Sinorhizobium meliloti: one gene and its partners. Each later gene encodes a partner of the first gene's protein in a complex. Links are inferred from orthologs where the notes say so. Each region holds a gene or a part of one and is shown in the gene's direction. Other genes may lie near its edges.

What was found.
Region 2: the proteins of accD (region 1) and JOH52_RS09805 are in contact, whole or in part, in a solved structure (PDB 8UXZ), measured with the Escherichia coli proteins. The link is inferred for Sinorhizobium meliloti from one-to-one orthologs.
Region 3: the proteins of accD (region 1) and accB are in contact, whole or in part, in a solved structure (PDB 8UXZ), measured with the Escherichia coli proteins. The link is inferred for Sinorhizobium meliloti from one-to-one orthologs.
Region 4: the proteins of accD (region 1) and accC are in contact, whole or in part, in a solved structure (PDB 8UXZ), measured with the Escherichia coli proteins. The link is inferred for Sinorhizobium meliloti from one-to-one orthologs.

The regions. Positions count from the first base shown.
Region 1 is NZ_JAGIOS010000001.1:1,325,112-1,332,034, reverse strand. Bases 3,929-6,923 are described here. They hold accD (acetyl-CoA carboxylase, carboxyltransferase subunit beta), read left to right. Parts: upstream 3,929-4,966; coding sequence 4,967-5,881; downstream 5,882-6,923. Other genes in these bases: JOH52_RS06310 (bifunctional folylpolyglutamate synthase/dihydrofolate synthase), read left to right, coding at 5,897-6,923; trpA (tryptophan synthase subunit alpha), read left to right, coding at 4,074-4,913; trpB (tryptophan synthase subunit beta), read left to right, coding at 3,929-4,068. In the rest of the region: phaZ (polyhydroxyalkanoate depolymerase), read left to right, coding at 1-509; JOH52_RS06340 (DUF2852 domain-containing protein), read left to right, coding at 659-1,084; JOH52_RS06335 (M48 family metallopeptidase), read left to right, coding at 1,183-1,938; JOH52_RS06330 (phosphoribosylanthranilate isomerase), read left to right, coding at 2,176-2,823; more of trpB, read left to right, coding at 2,848-3,928.
Region 2 is NZ_JAGIOS010000001.1:2,086,270-2,090,251, reverse strand. What follows is about bases 276-3,216. They hold JOH52_RS09805 (acetyl-CoA carboxylase carboxyltransferase subunit alpha), read left to right. Parts: upstream 276-1,239; coding sequence 1,240-2,193; downstream 2,194-3,216. Other genes in these bases: JOH52_RS09800 (L,D-transpeptidase family protein), read left to right, coding at 2,438-3,216; xerD (site-specific tyrosine recombinase XerD), read left to right, coding at 276-1,176. In the rest of the region: JOH52_RS09815 (hypothetical protein), read left to right, coding at 95-244; more of xerD, read left to right, coding at 241-275; more of JOH52_RS09800, read left to right, coding at 3,217-3,880; JOH52_RS09795 (sulfurtransferase TusA family protein), read left to right, coding at 3,880-3,982. UniProt on the Escherichia coli protein: Component of the acetyl coenzyme A carboxylase (ACC) complex. First, biotin carboxylase catalyzes the carboxylation of biotin on its carrier protein (BCCP) and then the CO(2) group is transferred by the carboxyltransferase to acetyl-CoA to form malonyl-CoA.
Region 3 is NZ_JAGIOS010000001.1:3,744,353-3,752,369, forward strand. What follows is about bases 5,130-8,017. They hold accB (acetyl-CoA carboxylase biotin carboxyl carrier protein), read left to right. Parts: upstream 5,130-6,279; coding sequence 6,280-6,756; downstream 6,757-8,017. Other genes in these bases: JOH52_RS18235 (DsbA family protein), read left to right, coding at 5,130-5,670; aroQ (type II 3-dehydroquinate dehydratase), read left to right, coding at 5,810-6,256; accC (acetyl-CoA carboxylase biotin carboxylase subunit), read left to right, coding at 6,769-8,017. Outside these bases: JOH52_RS18220 (Rne/Rng family ribonuclease), read left to right, coding at 1-2,580; JOH52_RS18225 (hypothetical protein), read left to right, coding at 2,745-2,960; JOH52_RS18230 (pyridoxal phosphate-dependent aminotransferase), read right to left, coding at 3,517-4,674; more of JOH52_RS18235, read left to right, coding at 4,903-5,129. UniProt on the Escherichia coli protein: This protein is a component of the acetyl coenzyme A carboxylase complex; first, biotin carboxylase catalyzes the carboxylation of the carrier protein and then the transcarboxylase transfers the carboxyl group to form malonyl-CoA.
Region 4 is NZ_JAGIOS010000001.1:3,750,316-3,755,940, forward strand. What follows is about bases 1-2,977. They hold accC (acetyl-CoA carboxylase biotin carboxylase subunit), read left to right. Parts: upstream 1-805; coding sequence 806-2,149; downstream 2,150-2,977. Other genes in these bases: aroQ (type II 3-dehydroquinate dehydratase), read left to right, coding at 1-293; accB (acetyl-CoA carboxylase biotin carboxyl carrier protein), read left to right, coding at 317-793; aat (leucyl/phenylalanyl-tRNA--protein transferase), read left to right, coding at 2,159-2,773; JOH52_RS18260 (DUF2155 domain-containing protein), read right to left, coding at 2,868-2,977. In the rest of the region: more of JOH52_RS18260, read right to left, coding at 2,978-3,320; JOH52_RS18265 (NADH:ubiquinone oxidoreductase subunit NDUFA12), read right to left, coding at 3,439-3,834; JOH52_RS18270 (GNAT family N-acetyltransferase), read right to left, coding at 4,002-4,499; Asp-tRNA(Asn)/Glu-tRNA(Gln) amidotransferase subunit GatB, read right to left, coding at 4,502-5,625. UniProt on the Escherichia coli protein: This protein is a component of the acetyl coenzyme A carboxylase complex; first, biotin carboxylase catalyzes the carboxylation of the carrier protein and then the transcarboxylase transfers the carboxyl group to form malonyl-CoA.

The DNA.
Region 1 (6,923 bases):
TTTCCGGCTTCATGTCGATGAACCTCGACCGGCACCTGATCGCCCACAAGGAGTTCTTCGCCCATCTGGTCAAGAACGATGGCGATGCGGCCGAAAAACACCGTGACTTCTACGACGAATATCTGGCGGTGATGGATCTGACCGCGGAGTTCTACCTGCAGACCGTGCAGGTGGTGTTCATGCAACATGCGCTGCCCAAGGGCGAGATGATCCACCGCGGCAAGCGTGTCGATCCGACGGCGATCCGACGCGTCGCGCTGCTGACCGTCGAGGGCGAGAACGACGACATTTCCGGCCTCGGCCAGACCAAGGCGGCGCAGACGATCTGCACCGGCATTCCCGATTCTATGCGGCAGCACTACATGCAGCCCGACGTCGGCCATTACGGCGTCTTCAACGGTTCGCGTTTCCGCCGCGAGATCGCACCGCGCATAGTCGCCTTCCAGCGCCGGCATTCACGCCATGCGAAGCCGGTCAAACAGCTCATCAAGGGCGGCAAGTCGGCCTGAGCGCGTCATTGGAGCGCTCGATTTGCCGGAGCAAAGTCAGGGGGTTGTCCGATTCCTTGATACAATGTCTTGCGTCGGGGCTGTGGGTTTCCCACATCGTTTTCATCGGGCCGCGAAGGGCGGCCCGCCGACTGCGAGGAATCCTGAAGATGAACCAATCTGCACTGATCCGTCCGGACTGGACGCCTGCGACCATTGCATTGATGGTGCTGGGTTTCATTGTGTTCTGGCCGCTCGGCCTAGCAATGCTCGCCTACATCCTCTTCGGCGACAAGCTGAGGGCGTTCAAGAAGGACGCCAATGAAGGAGTGGATCGCATGTGTGCCGGCTTCAAACGGAACCGCCGGGGACAATGGGCACATCATCGTACGGGCAATGTCGCCTTCGACGACTGGCGGACAGCGGAACTTGCCCGTCTCGACGAGGAGCGCCGCAAGCTCGACGAGATGCGCGAGGAATTCGACGGCTATGTACGCGAGCTCCGTCGTGCAAAGGACCAGGAGGAATTCGACCGCTTCATGCGCGAACGCAAGAACGGCCGCACCGGTCCGGAAGCCGGCTTCGAATCGAGCTGATCGCATCCGGTGTTTCATGACATCCGGTGTTTCATGTGAAACGCCGGATGTTACTCGTCCATCTGCCAAGTGCCCTGCGAATCGGCTAGAACGGCCTCATGTTTTCATCTCTCAAGCGGCGCCGTGGCAGTGGACCGCCCCTTGATGTCATCCGTGACATCGAGGTCGCCGGCAAGGTCCTTCCCCTGACCATTCGGCAAAATGCGCGAGCGACGCGGATGACGCTTCGCATCGAGCCCGGCGGGCGAGCGTTGAAGCTCACCGTGCCGGAGGGCTTGCCGGAGCGCGAGGTCAGCGCCTTTCTCATCCGGCACCAAGGCTGGTTGATGACCAAGCTCGCCCGCTTTTCCGGCGAAAGCGAGCTCGAGGACGGCGGCACCATCCTTGTTCGCGGCGTTGCGCACCGCATCGAGAGAACGGGCCGCCTGCGCGGCTTGACCGAAGCGCTCGTGATCGACGACGAGGCGGTTCTGAGGGTGGGCGGTGCCGAGGAGCATCTGCGCCGGCGCATCGCCGACTATCTCAAGAAGGAAGCCCGCAGCGAACTCGAGCGCCTGGTCGCCGTTTATGCGGGCAGGACGGGGCGCAGGGCACGCTCCCTCAGCCTGAAGGACACCCGCAGCCGTTGGGGCTCCTGCTCCGCCGAGGGCGATTTGAGCTTTTCCTGGCGGATTGCCATGGCGCCGCCGAAGGTGATCGCTTATCTCGCGGCACACGAGGTCGCCCATCTTCAGGAAATGAATCATGGACCGCGTTTCTGGGCGTTGTGCGAAAGCCTGTGCCCGGAAACGAAGGATGCCAAGCACTGGCTCAAGCGCAACGGCACGATGCTGCATGCGATCGATTTCGGGTAGATCGAGAGTGGCGAAACGGCCCCTCAACCCGCGGGCGGGGAGAGGGGACTGACGGAGCATGCCGCTTGTCCCTTCGCCCCGCTTGCGGGGAGAAGGTTCCTGCAGGCGGATGAGGGGGGCCGGCTTGGTTCGCTCGAAAAACACCGGATGCCCGCCGCCGCCCTCGCCCTAAGATTGGCCGCTGCCGTGCAACGGTTTTGCTCGACTCGGGCGGCATTTCATGCAAGGTCGCTTTCCATGAAAACGGAAGTGAAAATCTGTGGTTTGAAGACGGCCGAGGCCGTGGAGCGTGCCGTCGCGCTCGGCGCTTCCCACGTAGGCTTCATCTTCTTTCCCAAGAGCCCCCGCAACATCGAACCGGACGATGCCGGCCGCCTTGCCGCGCGCGCCCGCGGGCGCGCGAAGATCGTTGCGGTCACGGTCGATGCGGACAATGACGGTCTCGACGAGATCGTGTCGGCGCTCGACCCCGACGTCCTCCAGCTTCACGGTTCCGAAACTCCGGAGCGGGTCCTTTCCATCAAGGCGCTTTATGGTCTTCCGGTGATGAAGGCGCTTGCCGTCCGTGAGGCCTCCGATCTGGAGCGGATCGATCCCTATTTGGGCATCGTCGACCGTTTTCTCCTGGATGCGAAGCCTCCGGCCGGTTCCGATCTGCCGGGCGGCAACGGGATTTCTTTCGACTGGCGGCTTCTCGACGCGCTTGACGGAAGCGTCGATTACATGCTTTCCGGTGGATTGAACGCGGGCAACATCGCAGACGCACTTGCGCTGACCGGCGCCCGCGCCATCGATACATCCTCCGGAGTGGAAAGCGCGCCGGGGATCAAGGATCTGACGCTCATGGAAGCGTTTTTCGAAGCGGTCCGCCGGGCGGAAGCTTGAGCGGCCGTGATCAGGGAGCAAGACGTGAATCAACCGCCTAAACCGAACTCCTTCAGGTCCGGACCCGATGAAGAGGGCCGTTTCGGCATATTCGGCGGGCGCTTCGTCGCCGAGACGCTGATGCCGCTGATCCTCGATCTCCAGGATGAATGGGCGAGGGCGAAGAACGATCCGGCTTTCAAGGCGGAACTCGAAAATCTCGGCACCCACTATATCGGCCGGCCGAGCCCGCTCTATTTCGCCGAGCGCCTGACGGCCGAACTCGGTGGCGCCAAGATCTATTTCAAGCGCGAGGAGCTCAATCACACGGGCTCCCACAAGATCAACAATTGCATCGGCCAGATCCTGCTCGCCAAGCGCATGGGCAAGACCCGCATCATCGCAGAAACCGGCGCCGGCCAGCACGGAGTGGCATCGGCGACGGTCGCGGCGCGCTTCGGCCTGCCCTGCGTGGTCTACATGGGTGCGACCGACGTGGAGCGGCAGGCGCCGAACGTCTTCCGCATGAAGCTTCTCGGCGCCGAGGTGAAGCCGGTGACCGCCGGCAACGGCACCCTCAAGGACGCCATGAACGAGGCGTTGCGCGACTGGGTGACCAATGTCGACAGCACCTATTACCTGATAGGCACGGCCGCCGGCCCGCATCCCTATCCGGAGATGGTGCGCGACTTCCAGGCAGTCATCGGTGAGGAAGCCAAGCAGCAGATCCTCGAAGCCGAAGGCCGGCTTCCCGATCTCGTCGTCGCCGCCGTCGGCGGCGGTTCCAATGCGATCGGCATCTTCCATTCGTTCCTCGACGACGAGGGCGTCAGGATCGTCGGCGTCGAAGCGGGTGGCAAGGGGCTCGACGGCGACGAGCATTGCGCTTCGCTGACCGCCGGCTCGCCCGGCGTGCTCCACGGCAACCGCACCTATCTTCTTCAGGACGGTGACGGCCAGATCAAGGAAGGCCATTCGATCTCGGCCGGGCTCGATTATCCTGGCATCGGACCGGAACATGCCTGGCTGAACGACATCGGCCGCGTCGAATATGTGCCGATCATGGATCATGAGGCACTCGAGGCCTTTCAGACGCTGACGCGGCTCGAAGGCATCATCCCGGCGCTCGAACCGTCCCATGCGCTTGCCGAAGTCATCAAGCGCGCGCCGAAAATGGGCAAGGACGAGATCATCCTGATGAATCTCTCCGGTCGCGGCGACAAGGACATTTTCACCGTCGGCAAAATTCTCGGTATGGGGCAGTAAAGATCATGACCGCACGCATGGAGCAACGGTTCGCCGACGTGGCGGCCGAGGGGCGCCCGGTCCTCGTGACCTATTTCATGGGCGGCGACCCGGATTTCGACACGTCGCTGGCGATCATGAAGGCGCTGCGGCAGGCGGGTGCCGACATCATCGAACTCGGCGTGCCCTTTTCCGACCCGATGGCCGATGGACCGGCGATCCAGCTCGCCGGCCAGCGCGCGCTGAAGGCGGGGCAGTCTCTCGCCAAGACGCTGGAGCTCGCCCGGCTCTTCCGGGCGGAGGACCAGCGCACCCCCATCGTGCTGATGGGCTATTACAACCCGATCTATATCTATGGCGTCGAGCGGTTCCTGGCGGACGCACTCGAGGCCGGCGTCGACGGCCTGATCGTCGTCGATCTGCCCCCGGAAATGGACGACGAACTCTGCATTCCGGCACTTGAGAAGGGCATCAGCTTCATCCGCCTGGCAACGCCCACGACGGACGATCGCCGCCTGCCCAAGGTTCTCGAAAACACGTCGGGTTTCGTGTATTACGTCTCGATGACCGGGATCACCGGCTCGGCGCTGCCCGATCCGTCGCTGATCGCCGGAGCGGTCGCGCGCATCAAGGCGCATACGCCCTTGCCTGTCTGCGTCGGCTTCGGGGTGAAGACCGCCGACCATGCGCGCGCCATCGGCGCATCCGCAGACGGCGTCGTCGTCGGCACGGCGATCGTCAATCAGATCGCGTCGAGCTTGACCGAAGAAGGCCGGGCAACGGAAGCGACGGTCCCGGGTGTCGAAGCGCTCGTCAGGGGGCTTGCGGCCGGCGTACGGGCGGCACGGCTTGCTGCAGCCGAATAATTGCCCATATTGACGCGCACAAGCCGAAGGAAAATCTTCAGGAGACTGCTTAATTGAACTGGATCACAAACTACGTTCGGCCGAAGATCAACTCGATGCTCGGCCGCAGGGAAGTTCCGGAGAACCTCTGGATCAAGTGCCCTGAAACGGGCGAGATGGTGTTCCATCGCGATCTGGAAGAGAACAAATGGGTCATCCCGCAGTCCGGCTTCCACATGAAGATGCCGGCGAAGGCCCGTTTGAAGGATCTCTTCGACGGCGGAATCTACGAGGCCTTCCCGCAGCCCAAGGTGGCGCAGGACCCGCTCAAGTTCCGCGACTCGAAGAAGTACTCCGATCGCCTGCGCGACAGCCGCGCCAAGACCGAACTCGAGGACACGATCGTTGCCGGCCTCGGCCAGGTCCAGGGCATCAAGCTCGTCGCCGTCGCGCATGAGTTCAACTTCATCGGCGGCTCGCTGGGCATTGCCGCGGGCGAAGCGATCGTGAAGGCCTTCGAGCGCGCGATAGCGGAGAAGTGCCCGCTGGTGATGTTCCCGGCCTCGGGCGGCGCCCGCATGCAGGAAGGCATCCTGTCGCTGATGCAGCTGCCGCGGACGACCGTGGCTCTTAACATGCTCAAGGAAGCGGGCCTTCCCTATATCGTCGTCCTGACGAACCCGACGACCGGTGGCGTCACCGCATCCTATGCGATGCTGGGCGATATCCACATGGCCGAACCCGGCGCGGAAATCGGCTTTGCCGGCAAACGGGTGATCGAGCAGACGCTGCGGGAAAAGCTTCCCGAAGGCTTCCAGACTTCGGAATATCTGCTGGAGCATGGCATGGTCGACATGGTCGTCAAGCGCCACGACATCCCGGAGACGCTCGCGCGCGTTCTCAACATTCTGATGAAGAAGCCGGCCAAGGCGGTCAAGCGCGATACCGCGACGGAGTTGGCCCCGCTGCCGGTGGCCGCGAGCGCCTAGATTAGGGCTACCATCATGACGGCGACTGAGGTCAGCGAGGCGGCGCAGGAGATCGAGAAGCTTCTCGCGCTGCATCCCAAGGGGTTCGACCTTTCGCTCGACAGGATCACGCGGCTGCTTGCTGCCCTCGGCAATCCTCACGAGCGCCTGCCGCCGGTCATCCACGTGGCCGGCACCAACGGCAAGGGCTCGGTCACGGCCTTCTGCCGGGCGATCCTGGAGGCCGCGGGCCTCAGCGTCCATGTCCACACGTCGCCGCATCTGGTGAACTGGCACGAGCGCTATCGCCTGGGTGTAAAGGGCGGCAAGGGCGCCCTGGTCAGCGACCCCGTGCTTGCCGATGCCGTACGCCGCGTTGCAGAAGCGAATGGCGGTGAGAAGATCACCGTGTTCGAAATCCTGACCGCGGTCACCTTCCTGCTCTTCGCCGAGCATCCGGCCGATGTCGCGATCATAGAAGTCGGCCTCGGCGGACGCTACGATGCGACCAATGTGATCGCCCGGCCGGCCGTCTCCGTGATCATGCCGATCTCGCTCGATCATCAGGCCTATCTCGGCGACCGGGTCGAACTGATCGCTGCGGAAAAGGCGGGGATCATGAAGCGCGGCTGCCCGGTGGTGATCGGCCACCAGGAGGAAGAGAGTGCGCGCGATGTGCTGATCGCGACCGCCGAACGTCTCGGCTGCCCCATATCCGTCTACGGACAGGATTTCATGGCGCATGAGGAGTTCGGCAGGCTGATCTTCCAGGATGAGAACGGCCTTGCGGATCTGCCGCTGCCGCGCCTGCCGGGCCGGCATCAATATGCCAATGCCGCGGCGGCGATCCGTGCCGTTCGGGCAGCCGGCTTCGATGTTCCCGAGGCGGCTATCGAGAAAGGGTTGGCCGGCGTCGAGTGGCCGGGACGCCTGCAGCGCCTCGCCGGCGGCAGGCTCTCGCATTTCGGCCCGCCGGGCGCCGAGATCTGGATCGACGGCGGACACAATCCGGGCGCCGGCCATGTCATTGCCGAGGCGATGGCCACCTTCGAGGAGCGCGACC
Region 2 (3,982 bases), 760 kb from region 1 along the record:
GCGTTCATATTGGACGCGCTACAGCGTTTCGAACGGCTGCATGGTCCGCCCGCGAAAAGGTCCGGTTTTCCGGCGCCATGCAGAGGAGACTTGAATGCCCACCCTCTTCCGCTTCCTGTTCATCTGCGCCGTCGCGGCCGGCATGGTCTATGGCACGATGGTGGCGCTCGTCACTTTCGTCGACCCGGTTGAGCGGGACGTGACGGTGCGCATTCCCTCCGAACGGGTCAACAAGCCGAAATGACGGATATGTCCGCAGCCTACGTCGAAGCCTTCCTGGAAATGATGAGCGCCGAGCGTGGAGCGGCGGCGAACACGCTGCAATCCTACGAGCGCGACCTCGAGGACGCGCGTTCCTTCCTGCGCTCGCGCGGCACCGGGCTCACCGACGCCTCGGCCGACGATCTCAGAAGCTATCTCTCCCATCTCGCAGGCCAGGGCTTCAAAGCGTCGTCGCAGGCGCGGCGGCTCTCGGCCCTCCGGCAATTTTACAAGTTCCTCTATGCGGAGGGGCTGCGCACGGACGACCCGACGGGCATCCTCGACGCGCCGAAGAAAGCCCGCACCCTTCCGAAGACCCTCAGCATCGAAGACGTCACCCGGCTGATCGGCCAGGCGGAAGCGGAGGCGAAATCCGGCAGCGACGACGTGATGGCGAAATTGCGCATGCACGCGCTGATCGAGCTCCTTTATGCGACAGGCATGCGCGTCAGCGAGCTCGTGTCGCTGCCGGCGAGCGTGCTTGCACAGAACGGGCGTTTTCTCATCATTCGCGGCAAGGGTAACAAGGAAAGGCTCGTACCGCTGTCGCAGGCGGCGATCCGCGCCATGCGGGCCTATGGGGAAGCACTGCAGGAAGAGAGTGCGGACAGCCCCTGGCTGTTCCCCTCCAATGGCAAGTCCGGCCATCTGCCGCGGCAGGTCTTTGCCCGCGACCTCAAGAGCCTTGCGGCACGGGCAGGCATCCGGGTGGCAGCGATTTCGCCGCACGTGCTGCGCCACGCCTTCGCCAGTCATCTGCTCGCCAACGGCGCCGACCTTCGTGCCGTACAGGAACTGCTCGGCCATTCAGACATTTCCACGACACAAATCTATACGCATGTGCTGGAAGAACGGCTTCACGACCTCGTGCAAAACCATCACCCCCTTGCCAAACAGGCGAAAAAACAGGATTAGGTCCGCCTGACGGTATGGCTTGGCAGGGCGGCCCTTGTCGAAAAACGATCGGAAACGCGTCTGATGCACAATTATCTCGACTTCGAAAAACCCATCTCTGATCTCGAAGGCAAGATTCTCGAACTGAAGAAGCTCGCCAGCGAAGACGAGAGCGTTAACACATCAGACGAGATCGCCCGATTGGAAGGGCGCGTCCGCGATGCGATGGTCGAGATCTATTCCAAATTGTCCCCCTGGCAGAAGACCCAGGTCGCTCGCCACCCCTCGCGTCCGCATTTCCTGGACTATGCCTCGCGCCTCTTCACCGAGTTCACGCCGCTTGCCGGCGACCGGAATTTCGCCAATGACGACGCGATCCAGGCGGGGCTTGCCCGCTTTCACGGCACGCCCGTCGCCGTCATCGGCCAGGAGAAGGGCAACGACACCAAGTCGCGCATCAAGCACAATTTCGGCAGCCCCCGACCCGAGGGCTATCGCAAGGCGACGCGCATAATGGAGATGGCCGACCGTTTCGGCCTGCCGCTGATAACGCTGGTCGACACGGCAGGCGCCTATCCGGGCGTCAACGCCGAGGAGCGGGGCCAGGCCGAGGCGATCGCCCGCTCGACCGAAATGTGCCTCAACGTCAAGGTGCCGATCGTCACCGTGGTGATCGGCGAAGGCGGTTCGGGCGGCGCGATCGCGATCGCGACCGGCAACCGCGTCTACATGCTGGAGCACGCGATCTACAGCGTGATCTCCCCGGAAGGTGCGGCCTCGATCCTCTGGCGCGACTCGACGCGCGCCAAGGAGGCCGCCAGCAACATGAAGATCACCGCCGAAGACCTGAAGTCGCTCGGCGTCATCGACGGGATAATCCCGGAGCCTGTCGGTGGAGCCCACCGTGACCCGGACGCGGTCATCAGCCGCACGGAAACCGTGATCGGCGACGCTCTCAAGGAGCTTTCCGCACGCAATGGCGACGAATTGCGGGCCGACCGGCGGCAGAAATATCTGAATATCGGCCGTAACCTCTGATTACGGCTCCGGCCCGAGCCGTTCCAATCCGAACCATTGCGATTATTCCCTGACGTCAGCAACCGGAAATCGGACTGTGGCCAAATCTTGGCCATATTCATGAGGTCATGAGAGATGGCCATTCGCAGGGGGCGCCTGCACGGTTAAGATTTCGTGAAGAATAATGACGTACTGATTCGTTGACGCCTGTCCTTCGTGGAACCGGCGTGCACGGATAGAATGTGGCTAGAACGGGCTTTTGCCGATGCGTTTCAGGAACCTTGTCCTCACCGCCGCTGTCGCAGCCGCTCTTGCGGGCTGCACCAACGAGACGCTCGATTCGGTCAACCTGTCGTCCGTCAAGAACAAGACCGAGTACCAGCTTTCCAGCAAGATGGTCAGCAAGATGCGCGAGCTGGGGATGCAGAAGACGTCCGCGATCCTGTTGCGCATCTTCAAGGAAGAAGGGACGCTCGAAGTCTGGAAGGCGAACACGGCGAACCGGTTCCAGCTTCTGAAGAGCTACAAGATCTGCGCCTGGTCGGGAAAACTCGGGCCCAAGATGAAGGAGGGAGACCGGCAGGCGCCGGAGGGATTCTATCCGCTCTATCCGAACCAGATGAACCCGAATTCGAGCTACTACCTGGCGATCAACACGGGCTATCCGAACACCTACGACAAGGCCAACGGCCGCACCGGCACGCATCTGATGATCCACGGTGCCTGCTCTTCGGCCGGCTGCTATTCGATGACGAACGAGCAGATCATCGAGATTTTCGCGCTCGCCCGCGACGCGTTCAAGGGCGGCCAGGAAAGCGTGCAGCTTCAGGCCTTTCCCTTCCGCATGACGGCGGAAAACATGGCGCGCCACCGCGACAATCCGAACATCGAATTCTGGAAAATGCTGAAGGCCGGCTACGACCAGTTCGAAGTGACCAAGCGCCCGCCGGCAGTGAATGTCTGCGAGAGGAAATACGTCTTCAATCAGCAGGCCGCGGGGCAGTTCAATGCGGCCGGCCAGTGCCCTGCCATGACGACGCCGCCGGCGCTGCAGATGGCGATGGCCAGCTACGACAAGGACTACCGGCGCGACTACGAGAAGGCATTGAAGAAATTCGACGGCATGGTCTGGTATGAGCCGACCGAGGCCGAACGCAAGGCGGTCGTCGCCGACCAGCGCAAGGGCCGCGAGCTTGCCTATGCGCCGACCGGCACCTCGCTCGATGCGGGCAAGCTGCTCAAGGTAAGCGATCTCGAGAAGAAGCTTGCCGAACAGAAAGAGGCCGAGGAAGCCAAGCAGGCAACCTTGATCCAGAAGGAAGCGCTGGAAAAGGCGGCCCGCGAAGGCAAGGGCCTGCCGGTGCCGCAGGCCAACCCGCTCGAGCGCCCCGTGGAGCAGGCAGCGGTGCAAGCCGAGCCCGCGAGGAAGTCGCTCTGGGGTCTGTTCTCTCGCAGCGAGCCCGCGGCCGCGCCGGCCGCACCCGCCGCCGAGGCTCCCGCGCAGCAGGGCGCAGGCCAGCCGGCCGCTCAACAGCCCGCACCGGGCCAGCCGCAAGCCGCCGCCGGCGGGCAACAGGCAGCACCGCCGGCGCAGGACAATGCTCAGGTTGCCGCCGCTCCCGCCGGGAATGCGCAAGCGCCGGCACCCGAACAGCAACCCGCCGAGCAGCCGAAGAAGCGCCCGTTCTGGAAACTCTGGGGCAATTGATGCCCGAGGAAGCGAGGCTACGCTACGATCTGAGGGGGCTGAAATGCCCCCTTCCCGTTTTGAAGACGCGCAAGCGAATGGAAAACCTGACGCCCGGCGCTC
Region 3 (8,017 bases), 2.4 Mb from region 1 along the record:
CACGGGTTTCTGGCCTTCGCCGAAATCCATCCCGACTACTACCAGATTCCCCTCGCCGATCGTCAGGCCCTGTTGAAGGCGGAAGCCGAAGAGGCTCGCCGCGACGATGACGAGCCGAACGACACCGTGGCGGAACAGAAATTCGCGCCGGCTGGCGATACGGTTGCCGAAGTCGTGGCACAGGCCGAAGCCGCCGAGGCAGCCGGAGAAGCCGCTGAGGCCGCTGCGGAGAAGCCGAAGGCCAAGGCCAAGCCGAAGCGTACCCGCCGCGCGAAGCCGAAGGCCGACGAAGAGGCCGTGGCGCCTGAAAGCGGCCCGTCGGAAGACGGCGAAGGCGACAAGAACGAAATGGCCGCGGTGGTCGATACCGACTCGATCTCCGAGGATATCGACGCGCGCCGTCAGCGTGACGACGACGATGACGACGACAATCACGACGGCGAAAAGGAAATCATCGAATCCGTCGGCGCCGAAGATGCCATGGAAGAGGTGGCGGATCGTCATATCCGCAAGCCGCGCAAGCAATACCGCATCCAGGAAGTGATCAAGCGCCGGCAGATCCTGCTGGTGCAGGTCGCAAAGGAAGAGCGCGGCAACAAGGGTGCGGCACTCACGACCTATCTTTCGCTCGCCGGCCGCTACTCCGTTCTCATGCCGAACACGGCGCGCGGCGGCGGTATTTCGCGCAAGATCACCAACCTGCAGGACCGCAAGCGTCTGAAGGAGATCGCCCGCGGTCTCGACGTGCCGCAGGGGATGGGTGTGATCCTGCGCACCGCCGGAGCCAATCGCACGAAAGTCGAGATCAAGCGCGACTTCGAATATCTCATGCGCCTGTGGGAGAACGTCCGCACGCTGACGCTGAACTCGACTGCCCCCTGCCTCGTCTACGAGGAGGGCAGCCTTATCAAGCGATCGATCCGCGACCTCTACAACAAGGACATCAGCGAGATCGTCGTTTCGGGCGAGGAAGGCTACAAGGAAGCCAAGGGCTTCATGAAGATGCTGATGCCGAGCCACGCAAAGGTCGTGCAGCCCTATCGCGACGTGCATCCGATCTTCTCCCGCTCCGGCATCGAAGCACAGCTCGATCGCATGCTGCAGCCGCAGGTGACGCTGAAGTCGGGCGGCTACATCATCATCAACCAGACCGAAGCTCTGGTTTCCATCGATGTGAACTCCGGTCGTTCGACGCGCGAGCACTCGATCGAGGATACGGCTCTCCAGACGAATCTCGAGGCAGCCGAGGAAGTAGCGCGGCAATTGCGCCTTCGCGACCTTGCCGGCCTGATCGTCATCGACTTCATCGACATGGAAGAGAAGCGGAACAACCGCTCCGTCGAGAAGAAGCTCAAGGATTGCCTGAAGAACGATCGTGCCCGTATCCAGGTCGGCCGCATCTCGCATTTCGGCCTGCTCGAAATGTCTCGCCAGCGCATCCGCGCCTCGGTGCTGGAAAGCACGATGCAGACCTGCCCGCACTGCAACGGCACGGGCCACATTCGCTCGCAATCCTCCGTTGCCCTGCATGTCCTGCGCGGCATCGAGGAACATCTGCTCAAGAACACCACGCACGACATCAGCGTGCGGACGACACCCGATATCGCGCTCTACCTGCTCAATCAGAAGCGCAGTTCGATCACGGACTACGAGCAGCGCTTCGGTGTCTCCATCTTCATCGAAGCGGACGCTCATGTCGGTGCGCAGCACTTCGCGATCGATCGCGGTGAACCGGTCGAAAATCCGGTGAGGATCGACCAGATCCTGCAGTTCGAGCCGGAGCCGGAAGACGAAGAAGAGGTCCTCATCGAGGAGGAGTCCGACGAAGAGGAAGTGGAAGAGATTGCTGCCGAGCGTCAGGACCAGAAAAAGGGGCAGACCGACGAACAAGGCGGCCGCAAGCGCAAGCGTCGTCGCCGCCGGCGCGGCAAGGGTGCGGGTCAGGGGGCGGACGAGGCCTTCGCTGACGCCGCCGACGCGGCTGAGGACGAGACCGGCGACGAAGCCGCCGTGGACGATGCCGAGGATGAAGTCGACGCTACGGATGCCCTGAATGGCGATAGCGAGCAGAAGCGCAAGCGTCGCCGCCGCGGCAAGCGTGGCGGCCGCCGCAGTCGTCAGGACGAACTGGCCGATGCCGAGGGCGAGACCGGCATGGCTGCAGACGCCGGCGAAGGAGCCGGCGACGACGCAGAGGCGGAAGTCGCCCCAGCCGCGGCAGCCGAGGAGACGTCACCGGATATCGCGGCAGCCGCTGCCGTCGAGGCAGCAGCGGAGGAGCCGAAACCGGCAAAACCCCGGCGCAGCCGCAAGAAAGCAGTCAAGGCCGAGGAGCCGGCCGAGAGTGTCGATGAAGTAGCCGAGAAGACCGTCGAGGCCCAACCCGAAGCAACCGAAGCCGCCCCCGAGGCCGTGGAGGAAGCTGTTGCCGATCTGGAAGGCGCAAAGCCCGCGCGCGCAAACCGGGATCTGTCGGCGATCGCTACCGAGCCGGTCGTGACGTCCAGCAAGGGCGAGGGCGAAGAGGAGCCGACAAAACCCAAAAAGGGCGGCTGGTGGCAGCGCCGCAGCTTCTTCTAAGAAGAATAGGAAAAAGCCCGGAGCGATCCGGGCTTTTTCATGCTGGGGCCGCGTGGCGGCTCAGTTGTGACCTGCCTCTTTGAAAACTCCGCACTTTCCGGACGGAAAGCGGCACACGCTTTTCCTTATCCCGCTCTATACTTTCCCGCAGGGAGGACGAGGCCATGCGCAAGTTCACAGTCATCGTTACGGAAGAGTTCGAAGCCGACACTGCCGAGGAGGCCGCCTTGCTCATGTATCAGCAACTGACCAACGGGCCGGCACCTCTGCATTATTCGGTCACGGATGAAACGAAGATTGCAACCAGCCTGATACTGGACCGGAAAAAGGCAGATGAATTTGCCAGTGTCGATCACACTGCAGACCCCGGCAATTGGTAAGCCACGCGTAACCGGCCGATGTGCGGATACCCATGTCTGGAGCAGAGCACTTCCACGCAAAGCATGACAGCTCTCCGTCCGGAGGTGCTTGGTCCAACGACCTAAGCGTTTCGCCGTCCAGTGAAACGTGAAGCGCTCTAAAGGCCTGTTGAGATCCGGGATACCCGCCGCGGCCTGTTTGATTTCCTCATCCCTGTGCTCGTCACAGGGATCCAGCCAGACCAAGTCCTTGGGCTGAAAAAACTCTTCCGCGCCGCAGACGCGGCGCTGCTGGATCTCTGTGACAAGCACAGAGACGAGGTGAGGAGAGATTGCAGTCCTCCGATAGGTTTCACAGGCCGGTTAGAGCCAGGCCATGCGCGCCGACAAAACAGCCCAGAGCTCCAACGCCATCACCCATCTCGCAGCAGCCGTCATAAACTCCGGATGAACCTCAACAGGCCTTAGAGCGGGATGAGGAAAAGTGTGTGCGGTTTTCCGCCCGCATCCCGCTCTAAACTATTGGAATCGATCACGTTCATGTTTTTAGGTCGACCCGACCTAAAAACATCGTGATCTAGGCCAGCCAGCGCGCGATGCGGTTCATCGCCTCCTCCATCTCGGTAGCCGCGCCCGCATAGGAAAAGCGCATGGTGCGATGCCCTTCGAGGGGATCGAAGTCGAAGCCGGGCGTTGCCGCAACGTCGATCTCGGCCAGCATCCGACGGGCGAAGGCCATGCTGTCATTGGTGAAGCGGCTGACATCCGCATAGGCGTAAAATGCGCCGTCCATCGGCGAGGCGATCGAAAAGCCGATCTGCGGCAGCCGTTCGAGCAGCAATGCGCGGTTCGCGGCATAGGCGCGCTTGTAGCCGTCGAGCTCCTCATGCGCGCCGAGGGCCGCCTCTGCGGCAATCTGTGATAGCTCCGGCGGCGAAATATAGAGGCTCTGCGCGATGCGCTCGAAGGCACGCACCCGCGCCTCGGGCAGAACCATCCAGCCGATGCGCCATCCGGTCATACAATAATATTTGGAGAAGGAGTTGATCACGACGGCGTCGTCGGCGACTTCAAGCGCCGTCGTCTCCTCCCCGGCGAAAGTAAGGCCGTGATAGATCTCATCGGAAATGAAGGCTATCGAGTGGTCCCGGCAATAGTCGGCGAGCGCCTTCAGCTGCGCCTTGCCGGTCACCGTTCCCGTCGGGTTCGCGGGGCTTGCGAGAAGCACGCCCTTCAGCGGTTTTCCGGCACGTGCCGCGGCGCGCTCGAGGCTGTCCGGGGTCAAAGTGAAGCCGGCCTCGGCATTGGCTTCGATCTCGACCACTTCGAGGCCGAGCGCAGCCATGATGTTGCGATAGGCGGGATAGCCTGGCCGGGCGATGGCCACGCGATCGCCCGGATCGAACAGGGCGAGAAAAGCGAGATTGAACCCGGCCGACGATCCGGTCGTCACCGCAATCCGCTGCGGATCGAGCGTGATGCCGTGCCGGCTGTGATAATGAGCGGCAATCGCCCTCTTCAGGGAGAGTGTGCCAAGAGCGTCCGTATAGCCGAGCCGACCGTGATCGAGCGCCCTCCTTGCCGCATCGAGTGCCGCTTTCGGCGCAGGATGCGCGGGCTGACCGACCGCCATGGATATGACCGGGTGGCCGCAATCGCGCCGCCGCGTGGCTTCGGCCAGCACGTCCATGGCGTGGAACGGCTCGACTGCGCTGCGTTTCGACATCTGTGCCAAATGACTGGTCCTCACGAGTTTCTCTATGCCCTTTGCCCCATCGCTTACGGCTTCACAAGTCCGCGAACGCCGCAATTCGGCCCATTTTGCCGTTTCGTTTGCCCGCGCCAGGTCCTATGGTTCAACCAATCGGCGCAAGCCGGGACTTGTCGTCGTCTTCAAACTGGCGCATTGACGCAAGCGTGCGGACTCTACGACCGACATAGAACAGCAGACCACGAGGAAAGAATGACGCTCAAGATGAAGATGATTGCCGCAGCATCCCTGATCGCGCTTGCTGCCGGCGTCGCCCTGCCCGGGCCGGCGGCGGCGCTCGATGCCAAGCAGAAGGAGGAATTCGGCGCCTTCATCAAGGAGTACCTGCTCGCCAATCCGGAGATCATGCTGGAAGTGCAGGAAGCGCTCACCTCCAAGCAGCGGGCCAAGCAGCAGGAAACCGCCCAGGCGGCAATCGCCGACAACAAGAAGGCGATCTTCAACTCTGACTACGACATAGCCCTCGGTAATCCGGATGGCGATGTGACGATCGTCGAATTCTTCGATTACAACTGCGGCTATTGCAAACGGGCCATGTCCGACATGGACGACATCCTCGCCAAGGACAAGAATGTCCGATTCGTTCTCAAGGAGCTCCCAATTCTCGGACCGGATTCGCTCGCGGCCCACAAGGTCAGCGCCGCCTTCCGCGTGATCGCACCGGAGAAATACGGCGATTTCCATCGCGCCCTGCTCGGGGCAGAGGAACGGGCGACGGAGGAAACCGCGATCGCCGTTGCGGCCAAGCTCGGGGTGACGGAAGCGCAGTTGCGCGAAAAGATGGATGACGGGCCGTATGATGCCTCGGTGCGCGAAGCCTATACGCTCGCCAACGAGCTCGGCATCACGGGAACGCCTTCCTATGTCGTCGGCAACGAGGCGGTCTTCGGCGCTGTCGGGGCGCCTGAGATCGAACAGAAAGTCGCCAACATGCGTGCGTGCGGCAAGACGGTCTGCTGACGGCCGGCCGGCACGCCGGCGGCTTTCGCCCTATCGGAACAGCACGACTTGTGGACAAATCCCGCGGGAACCCAGGGGGCTTTTCCTCGGGGAACCATCAGTCTATAGGTAACCCTCCATCACCGGACCGGAATCCTTTATGCCTTCGACTATCTTTGTGCTGAACGGCCCAAACCTGAACGCGCTCGGCAAACGTGAACCGGGTATCTATGGCGGCAAGACGCTTGCCGACATCGAAGCCATGTGCAAGGAGGAGGCCAAACTCCTGGGCTTCGACGTCGACTTCCGGCAGTCAAACCATGAGGGCACCTTGGTCGACTGGTTGCACGAGGCTGGCGAAAAGGCAGTCGGCATCGCCATCAATCCCGCCGCCTACGGACACACCTCCATCGCCATGCACGATGCCATTCGGGCGATCACCGTCCCCGTGGTGGAGCTGCATCTTTCCAATATTCATGCGCGCGAAGAATTCCGGCACAAGTCGATGATCGCGCCGGCCGTCAAAGGCGTTATCTGCGGTTTCGGCGCACAGAGTTACATTCTGGCGCTGCATGCGCTAAAGAACCTGACGGAAAAATCCAAATAAGAAGAACACGAGGCTCATATCCCATGGCTGAAAAGAAACCGGGTATCGATCAGGCGCTGATCCGTGATCTCGCCAATATCCTCAACGATACCGACCTGACCGAGATCGAAGTGGAACAGGACGATCTGCGCATCCGCGTTTCGCGGAACGGCACGCCTGTTGCCATGTCCATGCCGGCGATGCCCGCCTACCAGGTGCCGCCCGCCATCGCCGCCGGCCAGCCGGCTGGTGCGCCCCAGGGTGCCGCCGAAGGCGGTCACAATGCCAAGAACGCAGTGACGGCCCCCATGGTCGGCACCGCCTATCTCGCCCCGGCTCCGGGTTCCCGCCCCTTCATCGAAGTCGGTGCGGTGGTAAAGGAAGGTCAGACGATCCTGATCATCGAGGCAATGAAGACGATGAACCAGATTCCCGCCCCCCGCTCCGGCAAGGTGACGGAAATTCTCGTGCAGGACGCCGCTCCGGTCGAATATGGCGAACCCCTGATCGTGATCGAGTAGGGCACGGTGGCGATGATCTCGAAAATCCTCATTGCCAATCGCGGCGAAATTGCTCTGCGCGTCCTGCGCGCCTGCAAGGAGCTCGGCATCGCGACCGTAGCCGTGCACTCGACGGCGGACAGCGACGCCATGCATGTCCGGCTCGCCGACGAGAGCGTCTGCATCGGCCCGCCGCCTTCGCGCGAGAGCTATCTGAACATCCATCAGATCGTTGCCGCCTGTGAGATCACCGGTGCGGATGCGGTGCATCCGGGTTACGGCTTCCTCTCGGAGAACGCCAAGTTCGCCGATATCCTCGATGCGCACGGCATCACTTTCATCGGACCGACTGCCGAGCACATCCGCCTCATGGGCGACAAGATCACCGCCAAGAAGACGGCGGAAGAACTCGGCATTCCGGTCGTTCCGGGCTCCGATGGCGAAGTGAGGCCGGAGAATGCCCTGGAGATCGCCCGCCAGATCGGATTCCCCGTGCTGATCAAGGCGACGGCGGGTGGCGGTGGCCGCGGCATGAAGGTCGCCCGCACCGAGGAGGAACTCGAAAATGCGGTTGCGACGGCACGTTCCGAAGCCGCGGCCGCATTCGGCAACGACGCGGTCTACATGGAGAAGTTTCTCGGCAAGCCGCGCCATATCGAAATACAGGTCGTCGGGGACGGCGAAGGCAATGCGATCCATCTCGGTGAACGCGACTGCTCGCTGCAGCGCCGCCATCAGAAGGTATGGGAAGAAGCCAACTCCCCGGCCCTGAACGTCGAACAGCGCATGAAGATCGGTCAGGTCTGCGCCGACGCGATGAAGAAGTTGAAGTATCGCGGCGCCGGCACGATCGAATTCCTCTACGAGAACGGCGAGTTCTACTTCATCGAGATGAACACGCGCCTGCAGGTCGAACACCCGATTACCGAAGCGATCACCGGGATCGACCTCGTGCACGAGCAGATTCGCGTGGCGTCCGGAGCCGGCCTGTCCGCCAAGCAGGAGGATATCGTCTTCTCCGGTCACGCCATCGAATGCCGCATCAATGCCGAAGATCCGCGCACCTTCGTCCCTTCCCCGGGCACGATCACGCATTTCCACGCCCCGGGCGGCCTCGGTGTGCGCGTCGACAGCGGCGCCTATCAGGGTTACCGCATACCCCCCTACTATGACAGCCTGATCGGTAAGCTGATCGTCCACGGCCGGACGCGCGTCGAGTGCATGATGCGGCTGCGCCGCGTGCTTGACGAATTTGTCATCGACGGCATCAAGACGACTCTTC
Region 4 (5,625 bases), 2.4 Mb from region 1 along the record:
CAAACCATGAGGGCACCTTGGTCGACTGGTTGCACGAGGCTGGCGAAAAGGCAGTCGGCATCGCCATCAATCCCGCCGCCTACGGACACACCTCCATCGCCATGCACGATGCCATTCGGGCGATCACCGTCCCCGTGGTGGAGCTGCATCTTTCCAATATTCATGCGCGCGAAGAATTCCGGCACAAGTCGATGATCGCGCCGGCCGTCAAAGGCGTTATCTGCGGTTTCGGCGCACAGAGTTACATTCTGGCGCTGCATGCGCTAAAGAACCTGACGGAAAAATCCAAATAAGAAGAACACGAGGCTCATATCCCATGGCTGAAAAGAAACCGGGTATCGATCAGGCGCTGATCCGTGATCTCGCCAATATCCTCAACGATACCGACCTGACCGAGATCGAAGTGGAACAGGACGATCTGCGCATCCGCGTTTCGCGGAACGGCACGCCTGTTGCCATGTCCATGCCGGCGATGCCCGCCTACCAGGTGCCGCCCGCCATCGCCGCCGGCCAGCCGGCTGGTGCGCCCCAGGGTGCCGCCGAAGGCGGTCACAATGCCAAGAACGCAGTGACGGCCCCCATGGTCGGCACCGCCTATCTCGCCCCGGCTCCGGGTTCCCGCCCCTTCATCGAAGTCGGTGCGGTGGTAAAGGAAGGTCAGACGATCCTGATCATCGAGGCAATGAAGACGATGAACCAGATTCCCGCCCCCCGCTCCGGCAAGGTGACGGAAATTCTCGTGCAGGACGCCGCTCCGGTCGAATATGGCGAACCCCTGATCGTGATCGAGTAGGGCACGGTGGCGATGATCTCGAAAATCCTCATTGCCAATCGCGGCGAAATTGCTCTGCGCGTCCTGCGCGCCTGCAAGGAGCTCGGCATCGCGACCGTAGCCGTGCACTCGACGGCGGACAGCGACGCCATGCATGTCCGGCTCGCCGACGAGAGCGTCTGCATCGGCCCGCCGCCTTCGCGCGAGAGCTATCTGAACATCCATCAGATCGTTGCCGCCTGTGAGATCACCGGTGCGGATGCGGTGCATCCGGGTTACGGCTTCCTCTCGGAGAACGCCAAGTTCGCCGATATCCTCGATGCGCACGGCATCACTTTCATCGGACCGACTGCCGAGCACATCCGCCTCATGGGCGACAAGATCACCGCCAAGAAGACGGCGGAAGAACTCGGCATTCCGGTCGTTCCGGGCTCCGATGGCGAAGTGAGGCCGGAGAATGCCCTGGAGATCGCCCGCCAGATCGGATTCCCCGTGCTGATCAAGGCGACGGCGGGTGGCGGTGGCCGCGGCATGAAGGTCGCCCGCACCGAGGAGGAACTCGAAAATGCGGTTGCGACGGCACGTTCCGAAGCCGCGGCCGCATTCGGCAACGACGCGGTCTACATGGAGAAGTTTCTCGGCAAGCCGCGCCATATCGAAATACAGGTCGTCGGGGACGGCGAAGGCAATGCGATCCATCTCGGTGAACGCGACTGCTCGCTGCAGCGCCGCCATCAGAAGGTATGGGAAGAAGCCAACTCCCCGGCCCTGAACGTCGAACAGCGCATGAAGATCGGTCAGGTCTGCGCCGACGCGATGAAGAAGTTGAAGTATCGCGGCGCCGGCACGATCGAATTCCTCTACGAGAACGGCGAGTTCTACTTCATCGAGATGAACACGCGCCTGCAGGTCGAACACCCGATTACCGAAGCGATCACCGGGATCGACCTCGTGCACGAGCAGATTCGCGTGGCGTCCGGAGCCGGCCTGTCCGCCAAGCAGGAGGATATCGTCTTCTCCGGTCACGCCATCGAATGCCGCATCAATGCCGAAGATCCGCGCACCTTCGTCCCTTCCCCGGGCACGATCACGCATTTCCACGCCCCGGGCGGCCTCGGTGTGCGCGTCGACAGCGGCGCCTATCAGGGTTACCGCATACCCCCCTACTATGACAGCCTGATCGGTAAGCTGATCGTCCACGGCCGGACGCGCGTCGAGTGCATGATGCGGCTGCGCCGCGTGCTTGACGAATTTGTCATCGACGGCATCAAGACGACTCTTCCCCTTTTTCAGGACCTGATCAACAATCAGGATATCGCAAACGGCGATTATGATATCCATTGGCTGGAGCACCATCTGGCCACAACATCCGCATAGGATACGACATTGAAGGAGACGCGCAGCAAACAACCGGATATCACGCCGGACATGTTGTTGCGCGCCTACTCGATCGGACTCTTCCCCATGGCCGACTCGGCCGACGATCCGGAACTTTTCTGGGTCGAGCCCGAGATTCGCGGCATCATTCCGCTGGACCGGTTTCACGTCTCGCGCAGCCTCGCCAAAGCGATCCGCAGGCGCCCCTTCGACATTCGCTTCGATACGGCCTTCGCTGAAGTCATGGAGGGGTGCGCGCAGCCCGCACCGGACAGGCCGACGACGTGGATCAACGACACGATCCGCTCCCTCTATGCGGCCCTGCACAATATGGGTCATGCGCACAGCGTCGAGGCCTGGGAGGGAGATGCGCTCGTCGGCGGCCTCTACGGCGTTTCACTCGGCGCAGCCTTTTTCGGCGAGAGCATGTTCTCGCGCCGCACCGGCGCATCCAAGATCTGCCTCGTCCATCTGGTCGAGCGATTGAGGTCGAAGGGGTTTCAGCTCCTCGACACGCAGTTCACGACCGAACACCTGAAGTCCTTCGGCGCAGTCGACGTGCCGAAGGCTCAGTACGAAGTTCTGCTCGCGAAAGCGATCGCCTCGCCAAATCTCGAATTTTGAGGATTATGCCTTCTCAAAGGGAAGGCTTACGCTTTGCGTCGCTCCAGTGACACGCACAGGGAGAACGATCGCAGAAGGCGCCTTGTCAAGTGCTCTATTGCTTTGCCGCAGTGTCGGGCGGCGGAACTTCGGAGGTGGACTTGCAGGATTGCAGCCAAACGTCATAGACGGGGTGCTCGACGGCGTTGAGCCCCGGGCTGTCGGCAAACATCCAGCCGGTAAAGATGCGGCGGATCTTCCGGTCGAGCGTGATTTCGTCCACCTCCACAAAGGTGGTCGTCTTCGGCGCTTCCGTTTCGTCGCGGCTGTGGCAAACGCGCGGAGTTACCTGCAACGCACCGAATTGCACCGTTTCGCCGATATAGACGTCAAAGCTGGTGATGCGGCCGGTGATCTTGTCGATGCCGGAGAAGACCGCCACGGCGTTGGAAAGGCGTGCCGCCTGCGCGGTTTCGACGGCAGACGTCACCGGAGCGGCAAGGAGAAGGGCAATGGCCGCAAACCGCCCTCCCCGGCCAATCAAATCCCGCAGACAGAAACCCGCCATTACCGCCAATCCCCCGCACATTGCTGTTAGTCCCGGATGGACTTCAGGCGCTAAACCCGAAATGTGGCTGCGCCGTGATCGTCCCGCAAGTCGCGGGACGATGCCCGAGAAGCCCGGCTCAGGAGCGCGGCGTCCAGGCGTCGTAGTCGCCGGTCACACGCGGGCGCTTGCCGGCACCGGCAATCGACCCTTTCGGCCGGTAGGCATTGGGCGTACCGGTCGGGTTGGCGCGGTGCGGCTTCTGCCATTCGCGGACCGCATATTTCTCGTCGGCGGGGGAGACGTCGGTGCGATGATGCATCCAGCCATGCCAGCCCGGCGGGATCGCAGACGCCTCGGCGGGACCGTTGTAGATCACCCAACGCCGCGTCCGTCCCTCGGAGTCCGTGCCGCCCTGATAGTAGACGTTGCCGAATTCGTCTTCCCCGACGCGCTGGCCATGGCGCCAGGTGTGAAACCGGGTACCGATCGTCTGTCCATTCCACCAGGTGAAAATCTGCAGCAGGAGCTTCATATGCATCGTCCTTTACCGGCCGATGGGAGCCGGCCGGATATCAAAATCTCGCCCCCGCTTATGCCGCGCCGCTTTCGCCTTGTCCAGTGATTCCGCTCCCGGCTCGGGTCTTTCACCCGCATCTCGAGGCCGAAGCGCCTGTGTTCGCATCGATGCGGCGTGAAAGGTCAGGAAAGGCGCTTTTCCAGGATGAGCGCCGGTATGCCGGACTGCTCGTCGCCGCAACTGGATGTTTTTGCGACTTCCACAAATCCGTGCGCGCGATAAAAGGCGAGCGCGTGCAGGTTCTGCGGCTCCACCTCCACCCGCATGCGTTCCGCATCCGGGAAGCAGGTCTCGAGCTCCGCGAACATGTCGCGGCCGACGCCATGGCGTTGATGCTTCGGCAGCACATAGAGCTGGTGCAGCACGGCTGTCTTTTCCAGCGACTCGGACATGGCGGCATAACCCATGCCGGCAAGCTCGCTGCCGTTGTCGGCGACGACAAACTCGGAATGCTTGCGCTGCAGGCGCGCGCGAAGGGCCTCGATCGAATGCCACTTCGCCGTCAGTTCATTGACCTTTTCGGCACCGTAGAACGTATCGTAGGTCGCGTGCCACGTCTCGGCGAGCAGAGCGCGAACCTTCTCGAGGTCACGCTCGCTCGCGGTTCGGACGAAGAACATCGTCACTCCTCGATGCCGAGTTTGGATTTTACCAGGGCCTGCACCGCCTGCGGATTGGCCTTGCCGCCGGTCGCCTTCATCACCTGCCCGACGAACCAGCCGGCGAGCGACGGCTTCGCCTTGGCCTTTTCCACCTGGTCGGGATTGGCGGCGATGATCTCGTCGACCGCCTTCTCGATCGCACCGGTGTCGGTGACCTGCTTCATACCGCGGCTCTCGACGATTTCGGCCGGATCGCCTCCCTCGTTCCAAAGGATTTCGAAGACGTCCTTTGCGAGCTTGCCGGAAATGGTGCCATCCTTGATGAGATCGATGATGCCGCCGAGCTGCGCCGGCGAGACCGGCGTTTCCTCGATGGTCTTGCCGGCCTTGTTCAGCGCGCCGAGAAGATCGTTGATCACCCAGTTCGCCGCCGCCTTGCCGTCACGGCCTTCGGCCACGGCTTCGAAGTAATCGGCAATCGCCTTTTCCGAGACGAGAACGGACGCATCGTAAACGGACAGGCCGAGATCGCGAACGAAGCGTTCCTTCTTGTCGTCCGGCAATTCGGGAAGGTCGGCCTTGAGCGCTTCCACGAAGGCATCGTCAAACTCGAGCGGCAGGAGATCCGGATCGGGGAAGTAGCGGTAGTCGTGCGCCTCTTCCTTCGAACGCATGGAGCGGGTCTCGCCCTTGTTGGCATCGAAGAGCCGGGTCTCCTGGTCGATCGCGCCGCCGTCTTCAAGGATCGCGATCTGGCGACGGGCCTCGTACTCGATCGACTGGCCGACGAAGCGGATCGAGTTGACGTTCTTGATTTCGCAGCGCGTGCCGAAAGCTTCGCCCGGACGGCGAACCGAGACGTTGACGTCCGCGCGCATCGAGCCCTCGTCCATATTGCCGTCGCAGGTGCCGAGATAACGCAGGATCGAGCGAAGCTTGGTGAGATAGGCTTTCGCCTCGTCCGACGAACGCAGGTCCGGCTTCGAGACGATCTCCATCAGCGCGACGCCCGACCGGTTGAGGTCGACATAGGACATGGCGGGATGCTGGTCGTGCATCGACTTGCCGGCATCCTGCTCCAGATGCAGGCGCTCGATGCCGATCTCGACGTCTTCGAACTGCCCCTGGCGGTCCGGACCGACGG